One region of the Ochrobactrum vermis genome, then DNA from elsewhere that is predicted to be linked to it. Evidence: riboswitches for the same ligand, from Rfam matches in the RefSeq annotation. Region 1 holds a riboswitch; the other holds the start of a gene.

Region 1 (4,335 bases):
CCTTGCGTGCCGGTTGCTCGTCTAGCCCGAACACGGCGTTGGTTGCTCCGCGAGCCTTGAAAGCGCCGGCTTTCTGGAGGTTCTCGCATTTGAAGAACAGGTTTGCACCGGTAATCTCGTCGATAATCCGCGACGTCAATACCGGTGTCTTGTGGATATAGGGCTCGATGCGCTCGTGTGCCGCAAGCACGTCGGCATAGGTGGGAATGTCCATCGATACGGTCTCCATCATGCCGCGATCTTGCTAGCCGCAGGGCCGTCGTTTCGGTATAAGTCCTGGGCCGCGGCAACACCCGATCCCAGCTTGATTGGTAGTCCGAGATCAACCATGCACATCTCAGCCGTGGCGATACCGGAGAGCATCACGACGTCGGAGAGGCAGCCAAGATGGCCAATTCGGAAGACTTGGCCGGTGAGATCCCCGATGCCTACACCAAAAGCCACACCGTATTTGCTGGCAGCGTGGGAGACGATCCGTCCAGCATCAAATCCGGTCGGCGTTTGGATGACTGTTACTGTGTCCGAATAAAGTTCGGGCCTGCGGGCGCATATTTTAAGACCCCAAGCCTGGACGGCCGCCCTGACCCCAGAGGCCAGCCAGTCGGTTGTGACGCTCGTATACCTGCGGCATGCCCTCGTCCAAAAGGATCTCGGTCGCAACCTTGAGACCGTTAATCAGACTCACGGGAGGAGTGTAGGGATATGTGTCGGCGTTGTAGCTGCCGAGCATGTCGCGAATATCGAAGTAACAACGCGGAAGTTTTGCGCTGGATACACATGCCATCGCCTTTGGCGAAAAGGCGGCAATCGCCAACCCGGCGGCTAACATGAAGCCCTTCTGCGATCCGACTATAGCGACGTCGACACCCCACTCGTCCATTCGAAAATCCATGGATGCGATTGAGCTGACCCCATCCACCAGAAGGAGTGCTGGATGATTTAGATCGTTGAGCACCGAGCGGACTGCGGCGACATCTGATGCAACTCCTGTCGCAGTCTCGTTATGCGTGACGAGGACAGCCTTGATCTCGAATGCGGTGTCTTTTTCGAGAATATCACGGAAGCGATCTGCAGGAGCGCCTTCACCCCATTGCGTTTCTACTGCGTCGACGGTCAGACCGTGGCGACGACACATATCGATCCATCGTTGGCTGAACACACCATACCGCCCTGCTAGGACGCGGTCGCCCGGAGAGAGGAGGTTGGTGATGGATGATTCCCATGCACCGGTCGCGGTGGAGGGAAAGAGTATTACCTCTGCGGTAATCGTGGCGAGAACAGCTTTGACGCCTTTCAAAGCCGGCCGCAATATCTCCCCGAACGCCGGGGACCTATGGTCCACAGTCGCTATGTCCACCGCCTTCCGAAGCGTCTCCGGAAGGTTCGTTGGTCCAGGAATGAAGGTCGGGTTCTGAGCTTTCATGGAAAGTCCTCCGTGCTGATGAAGGACTAACACAGGCGTGCTATCGTTGATATTTTTCTGAAAAAGTTTTTTAAAAAGACAATAAAATAGATATTGTTCAGCAGAAACATGCGCTTGTTTTTTTTTCAAAAAAAACGGTGACTTCAAATAGGCAAAGGAAGACTTGGCAATGGCAGAACACATACGACGAAGAGGGCGGCCGAAAGGCTTCGCTGCACCTCAATCACCCGTCACGAGCCAAGCCCTGACAAAGGCGCTCGACCTCCTGGCTTTTATTTCCGAGCGACCGGGTCTGACCTTGACTGAAATATCCGAGGGCCTTGGCGCATCGATAGCAACGGTTCATCGCTTACTTGCGACGCTCGAAGACAGAAGTTTCGTGGAAATCGAGCCGGCGCAACAAACCTGGTCAATCGGAGCAGAGGCGTTTCGGCTGGGGGCAGCTTTTCTTCGGCGCACCAACGTGGTGGAACGAAGCAGGCCGTTGATGCGAGACTTGATGCAGGCGACTGGTGAGACTTCGAATCTCGGAGTTCTCAGCACCGGGCAAGTGCTTTTCCTAAGCCAAGTGGAAACGCACGAGTCGATCCGCGCGTTTTTTCCGCCCGGAACGCTGTCGCCGTTGCATGCCTCGGGTATAGGAAAGGCCCTATTGAGCTGCCAAGACTCCAACGGCGTCGAAGCAATGTTGCAGAAAAAGCCACTGCAAAGGTTCACGAAAAACACCATCACGACAAAACACGCACTTCTCGATGAATTGAAGCGTATTCGGGACCAGGGTTTTTCGTTCGACGACGAAGAGCGGACTGTTGGAATGCGCTGTGTCGCAGCGCCTATCTTGAATGCTTATGGCGAAGCGATCGCCGGGGGTCTCGGTGTCTGGGCCGAGCCACAGGCTGCAGGGTAAAACGATTAGAAATTTCGGAGAGCTCGTGTTGCAAACCGCTTCGAAAATATCTTGTCAATTGGGCGCAAATACATAGCGAAATGTTTGCTGCGTTGCAAAAAGTATGCTAGCGAAAATGTACAAGAAGGAGGCGTGATCACGCCTGCGGCTGAGGAGATCGAACAACAGTTCCAACAAGCTATTCGGGAGAGATCCCATACGGACGCCGACGGAGCAATTCCCCAAGAAACTCTCAGGCAAAAGGACCGGGTAGCTGGAAAATCTGGAGAGTGGCAGTTTGCCCACCGAAGGGGATACCGCAACGCGGGAAGCTCTCAGGTACCGAGGACAGATGGGGAGAACGGATCGCAAGATCTTAATCGTTTGTCCACGGAGAAACTATGTCACATGTAGCTGTAATTGGAGCCGGTATCACTGGCATCACAACCGCGTATGCTCTAATCCGTCGCGGTTTCCGCGTTACGGTTTTCGACCGGCAGTCGTATCCGGCAATGGAAACTTCATATGCGAATGGCGGTCAGCTTTCCGCCAGCAATGCCGAGGTCTGGAACCATCCTTCCACACTTCTGAAGGGCATCAAGTGGATGCTTTCCAGCGACGCGCCGCTCCTCCTAAACCCCAAACCAACATGGGCGAAATACTCATGGCTCGCTGAGTTCGTGGCCGCGATACCCAAATATCGCGAGAACACGATCGAGACGGCGAAACTCGCGATACTTGCTCGCGAACACATGTATCGAATAGCCGAGGAAGAGGGTATAGCTTTCGACCTTGAGAAGCGCGGAATCCTGCACTTTTACAACGATCGTGCAAGCTTCAACCATGCAAGCGAGGTCAATAAGCTTCTCAACTCCGCGGGACTTGAGCGAAAGGCCGTAACGCCTGAAGAAATCAAGGCGATCGAACCTTCGCTGAAGGGCAATTTCTTCGGCGGCTTCTTCACCCCATCGGACGCGTCCGGCGATATACACAAGTTCACGAGAGGGCTGGCCGACGCTTGCATAAAACATGGCGCGGTCTTTCAACTCGCATCGGAAGTCGAGGGATTTCAACCGATCGGTAATCAGTGGATGGTGAGCTGGAACTCGTTCGAAGGCCCTGGTGTCGGATTAATGCAAGAACAGTGCTTCGATGCTGTCGTGGTCTGTGCGGGAAGCGCCAGTCGCCGCTTCGCAAAGATGCTTGGCGATCGGGTAAACGTCTACCCGGTCAAAGGCTACTCGATCACCGTTCATCTGGACGACGAAGAAAGTCAGGCGGCTGCGCCATGGGTCAGCCTCCTAGACGACGCGGCAAAAATCGTTACGAGCCGGCTGGGAACTGATCGCTTTAGGGTGGCAGGAACGGCTGAGATTAATGGGCATAACTTCGACATCCGCGCAGATCGAATTGCGCCGCTGGTTCGCTGGACGCGTCAGCATTTTCCCAAAATGGGTACCAGCCGCTCAGTGCCATGGAGCGGACTTCGTCCAATGATGCCGAATATGTTGCCGCGCGTGGGTCGCGGGCGTCGTGGCAATGTGTTTTACAATACTGGTCACGGTCACTTGGGATGGACTCTATCCTGCGCGACAGCGGAAATCGTCACTTCGAACATCGCTGAAAACTTGCCGGCTTGATTGCTAGGGGACTAAAAGGAAGAGGCGGGTCTCTGACCCGCCTCCCTCAGTATGAAATGTTTTGTTTCGTCGACCTAGTCGCCGCGCGCCTGAGCGTTCAGTCGACGGGTTGAGCCTGACACAGCGTAGTAGATCGCCATGCTGGCGACGACACCGATTGGCCATGAGAATGCGGCCCAAGCGCTGAACGCGGGAACCACTGAGACGCAGATCGTGATGAACCCTGATACGACCAACGACATGATCGCCTTCGAGTTATAACCGCCGCTGTAATAGTATTCGCCGGTCGAACGATCATCAAACAGAGCGTCAGTGTTGATGCGTTCCCGCTTGATCAGATAGTAATCGGTCATGATGATCCCGTACAACGGACCGGCGTTGGTGCA
Region 2 (4,335 bases), on a different contig from region 1:
CTGGCCGACAATGCGGCCTGGAATGATGCGGGTCAGCGGTTCGGATACTGCCAGATAGGCAGCATGTGGACCGCCAAAGCCCATCGGCACGCCAAAGCGCTGCATGGAGCCGACAGCCATGTCGGCACCCCACTTTGCCGGAGCCTCAAGAATCGTCAGCGCCAGCGGATCGGCAACAGCGATTACCAGAGCGCCCTTGGCTTTTGCATCAGCAATAACGGCTGTAAAATCGCCGTAAACGCCCTTGGTATCCGGCCACGGCACGATGACCGCAGCGGTGTTGTCGTCAACCGTGCTTCCGGCTTCAACCTGCCAGCCAAGCGGCTCGGCACGGGTGTTGATCACATCGACGTTCTGCGGATGCAGATCGCCTGCGAGCAGAACGCGGCTGCGCTTGTCGCGATGATGACGAACGGCAACGCCCACAGCTTCGGCAACAGCAGTTGCTTCATCCAGCAGCGATGCACAAGCGACCGGCAGACCGGAAAGCTCGGCAACGAGCGTCTGGAAGTGAAACAGAAGTTCCAGACGACCCTGGCTGATTTCCGACTGGTAAGGCGTATAAGCCGTGTACCAGGCCGGATTTTCAAACAGGTTGCGCTGAATGACGGGGGGCGTCTGCACACCATGATAGCCCGCACCGATGAAGCTCTTCTTCACCACATTGCGGCCCATGATTTCATTGAGCTCCGCAAGTGCTGCGTGTTCGCTCAAAGCTGCAGGCAGATCGAGCGCGCGGTTGAGGTGTATGGATGCCGGAACAGCCTGCGTGATCAGCGTTTCCATGGAAGGAAGACCGAGCGCTGCAAGCATTGCGCGCTCGTCTTCAACTCTTGGCCCGATATGACGGGCAACAAAGGGGAGAACCTGTTGCGTCATTTCTTTATCCTACGAGTTTGTCGTAACCAGCCTTGTCGAGAAGTCCCGAAAGCTGGCCTTCATCGGAAAGCTTGAGCTTGAACAGCCAGCCTTCGCCTTCAGCAGCCTGATTAATAAGAGCCGGATCGCTCGAAACGGCGTCGTTAACTTCAACCACTTCGCCATCGACTGGAGCATAAACGTCGGAAGCGGCTTTGACCGACTCCACAACCACAATGCCCTCGCCCTTGGAAACGGTGCGACCGACGTCCGGCAGATCTACGAATACGAGGTCGCCCAGCTGTTCCTGTGCGTGGATCGTGATGCCGACAGTGGCAACGCCACCTTCGACGCTGATCCACTCATGATCTTCGGTGAACAGGATATTGGCCATGGATATCATCCTTTGCGATAGCGATGCGGTGTGAAGGGAAGTGCCGACACGTCTACGGGAACCTTGTTGCCGCGAACGTCAGCGAAAATGCGGGTGCCAGGAACTGCGAGGCTGGCCTCGACATAGCCCATAGCGACCGGGAAACCGGCCGATGGACCGAAACCACCGGAAGTAACGGTGCCAATCTGGCGACCGGACTCATCAAAAAGGTCGGCTCCGCCACGTACTGGCTGACGGCCTTCCGGCTTGAGGCCAACACGCTTGGCGGTTGCACCCTTGGCAATTGCGTCCAGCACGGCTTTGGCGCCATTGAAGGCAGCCTTTTCTCGCACTGACTTGGTGATTGCCCATGTGAGACCGGCAGAGACCGGATCGGTTTCCGGCGTAATGTCCTGACCGTGCAGGCAAAGACCTGCTTCCAGACGCAAGCTGTCGCGGGCAGCAAGGCCGATCCATTCGACGCGTTCGTCGGCCAGAAGCTTGGTTGCAAGTGCACGCGCCTCATCAGCAGGCAAGCCAATCTCGAAACCGTCTTCGCCGGTATAGCCCGAACGGGTCATGAACCAGTTGGGATTAGGTTCAAAGCCGCACATAAAGCCGAGCTCTGCACCTTTAAGACCAGCATCCGTAATGACGCTTTCGGCTTCCGGACCCTGAATTGCCAGAAAAACGCGATCCAGCGGATTGACGGTTACATCCTTACCGGACGCAGCTTCATTGAGATGCTCAATATCGGCATCAGCATTGCCAGCATTGGCAACAACCATGAAACGGTCTTCGCCAAGACGCGTGACGATCAAATCGTCAAGAACGCCGCCCTTGTCATTGAGGAAGAAAGTATATTTCGACTGGCCGGTTTTCAGAACCGACGGATCAAGCGGACAGGCTTCGCTCAGAAGCGCAATTGCATCTGCGCCCGAAACTTCGATCAGCTTCATATGTGAAATATCGAAAAGGCCAACATGCTCACGCGTGTGAAGATGTTCCTTCATCACGCCGAGCGGATAGGTGATCGGCATGTTCCAGCCGGCAAAGCCGCCGAAGCGTGCGCCAGCTTCTTCATGCAGATCCTGCAAAGGCAAGGTATTCAAGTGTGCGGTATCGCCCATAACAACTCCAGAGTCGCACGTGTGCCTCCGCAAAATGCGGCTGCTTCGTGCCCCTCTGTCTCAGGCCTGAGAGACTCGCATGGCTATATAGAAAGCCATACTTACACCTTCGGCGCAGGGTTTCCCCCGACTTTCCAGAGTTGTCTTACCCGTCTGCGGTTCCTTGTACCTGAGAGATTTCGGGCGATTTCCCCTTCGGCGGCCAGTTGGCGCTCTCCCGCAGACAGACAGTGCAAAAACATCATTCAGCATGACGTCCCGACACCCGACGAAACTCCCTTAACCCAATCCGGCGCGCAAGTCATGTGGAATTGTTGTCTCTAACCGACGATATCCCGGACTTTTGCGACAAAATCTAAAGCTGACGGGAGGTCCAGATCTATACTCTATAATACACGCATATTACGGCACGGACGAGACCGCATAATTACCCGCCCGACACCCTCACGAGCATCTCTATCCGCCACATTGTGTGGAGATCTTTCCCGGCAAGCAAATTTTAAAAGAAGTTTTAACCAGTTAGCCGCTGAAGCAGCCTGAATTCTGGCGATTTCCCCACTTGGACAGATGATTGTGATGGCATGATGGCCAAGCTGCGTAAAAGGCGTGCAATTGACAAGCTTTAACGCATTGCAGCTATGCAAATCTGTCTCTCCAATTCGAAATGCTTCGAGCCTATATGCTGTTTGCAACAAAGAGATAAGATTTTACTAGGTGAGAGAAATGAACCTGATCCGCTCGTACAACAATTGGCGCCGCTACCGTAACACGGTAAATGAACTGAGCCGCCTGAGCCCACGCGAACTGAACGACCTTGGCATTCTTGCTTCGGAAATCCCGTTCGTTGCACGCAAGGCCGCTGCTCGCTAATAGCGCCTTCGGAAGGCATTGGCCTTCTTCAAGGATCGCGAGTCCCCATAACCGCGCGGTCCTACAGTTTCCAGAATATCACCGGGGTTTTCTCCTCCTCCCATTCCCTCGGTGATTCAAGACCGGATATCCTCCTCCCAAGTCCGGTCTTCCCCATAAAATACCCGTCGCCTCCTCCCGCGACGGGTATTTTCGTTTGTGGGGTACTTAAACTTCTTGCGAGGCGAGCCTCGCCGCACCGCGCCTGTCGAACGCAACCGAGATTGCGAAGACGACCAGACCTGACAATGCGAGTAATGCACCGACTGTACCCGTCGATGTCCAGCCATAACCCCATGCAACCGCCAGCCCGCCAAGCCATGCTCCCAATGCATTGGCAAGATTAAGTGCGGAATGGTTGAGGGCTGCGGCCAGCGTCTGTGCGTCCGCCGCCACATCCATCAGACGCGTCTGCAAGGCAGGGACGAGCGCAAATCCGCCTCCGACCAGAAGTACATTCAAAAATGCTGTCACCGGATGCTGCATGAGGACGGGGAATACCAGCATGACTGCCATATCATAGAGCAGCACCAGGCCAACCGTTCCCATGACCGAGCGATCCGTCAATCGCGAACCCACTATATTGCCAAGCACCATGCCCAGACCGAACATGGCGAACACGAAAGGCATCCATTTCACATCAACATGAGAAACCTCGGTGACTGTCGCCGCGACATAGGTAAAGACGGAAAACAAGCCACCCGTGCCGATGGCACCGATTCCGAGCGTCAGCCAGACCTGTTTGCGGCGAAACGCTCCCAGTTCGCGCAAGGGTGACGCTCCCTCGTCCGCAGGCTGTTTGGGCACATAGATCGCAACCAGCACCATGGTTAGAATTGCAATCAAGCCGACCGCGCCAAACATTGCACGCCATCCGGCAATCTGACCGAGAGAAGTCGCAAGCGGCGTCCCGCACAATGTGGCGACGGTCAGTCCCATCATCACCCGCCCTACAGCCTGCGCACGTTTTCCCGGTTCCGCCAATGATGCAGCGACAAGCGAAGCCACGCCGAAATAGGCCCCATGCGGGAAACCGGCAACGAACCGCATCATATAGAGACCGGC

What was found. A riboswitch is a leader RNA that binds a small molecule or an ion and turns the genes downstream of it on or off. The one in region 1 is predicted to bind glycine.
Region 2: it holds a riboswitch for glycine, as region 1 does, so the genes downstream of both, gcvT (glycine cleavage system aminomethyltransferase GcvT) here and CQZ93_RS25665 (D-amino acid dehydrogenase) in region 1, are expected to answer to the same signal.

The regions. Positions count from the first base shown of each region.
Region 1 is NZ_PCOC01000003.1:157,463-161,797, reverse strand. It holds gene CQZ93_RS25680 (pyridoxal-phosphate dependent enzyme) at 1-214, opposite strand, end outside; partial or broken gene bhcA (L-aspartate--glyoxylate aminotransferase BhcA) at 229-1,423, opposite strand; gene CQZ93_RS25670 (IclR family transcriptional regulator) at 1,593-2,330, shown strand; glycine riboswitch at 2,504-2,588, shown strand; gene CQZ93_RS25665 (D-amino acid dehydrogenase) at 2,711-3,949, shown strand; gene CQZ93_RS25660 (cytosine permease) at 4,024-4,317, opposite strand.
Region 2 is NZ_PCOC01000002.1:937,525-941,859, reverse strand. It holds gene gcvP (aminomethyl-transferring glycine dehydrogenase) at 1-879, opposite strand, end outside; gene gcvH (glycine cleavage system protein GcvH) at 884-1,252, opposite strand; gene gcvT (glycine cleavage system aminomethyltransferase GcvT) at 1,258-2,361, opposite strand; glycine riboswitch at 2,508-2,591, opposite strand; gene CQZ93_RS18710 (DUF1127 domain-containing protein) at 3,085-3,231, shown strand; gene CQZ93_RS18705 (MFS transporter) at 3,439-4,335, opposite strand, start outside.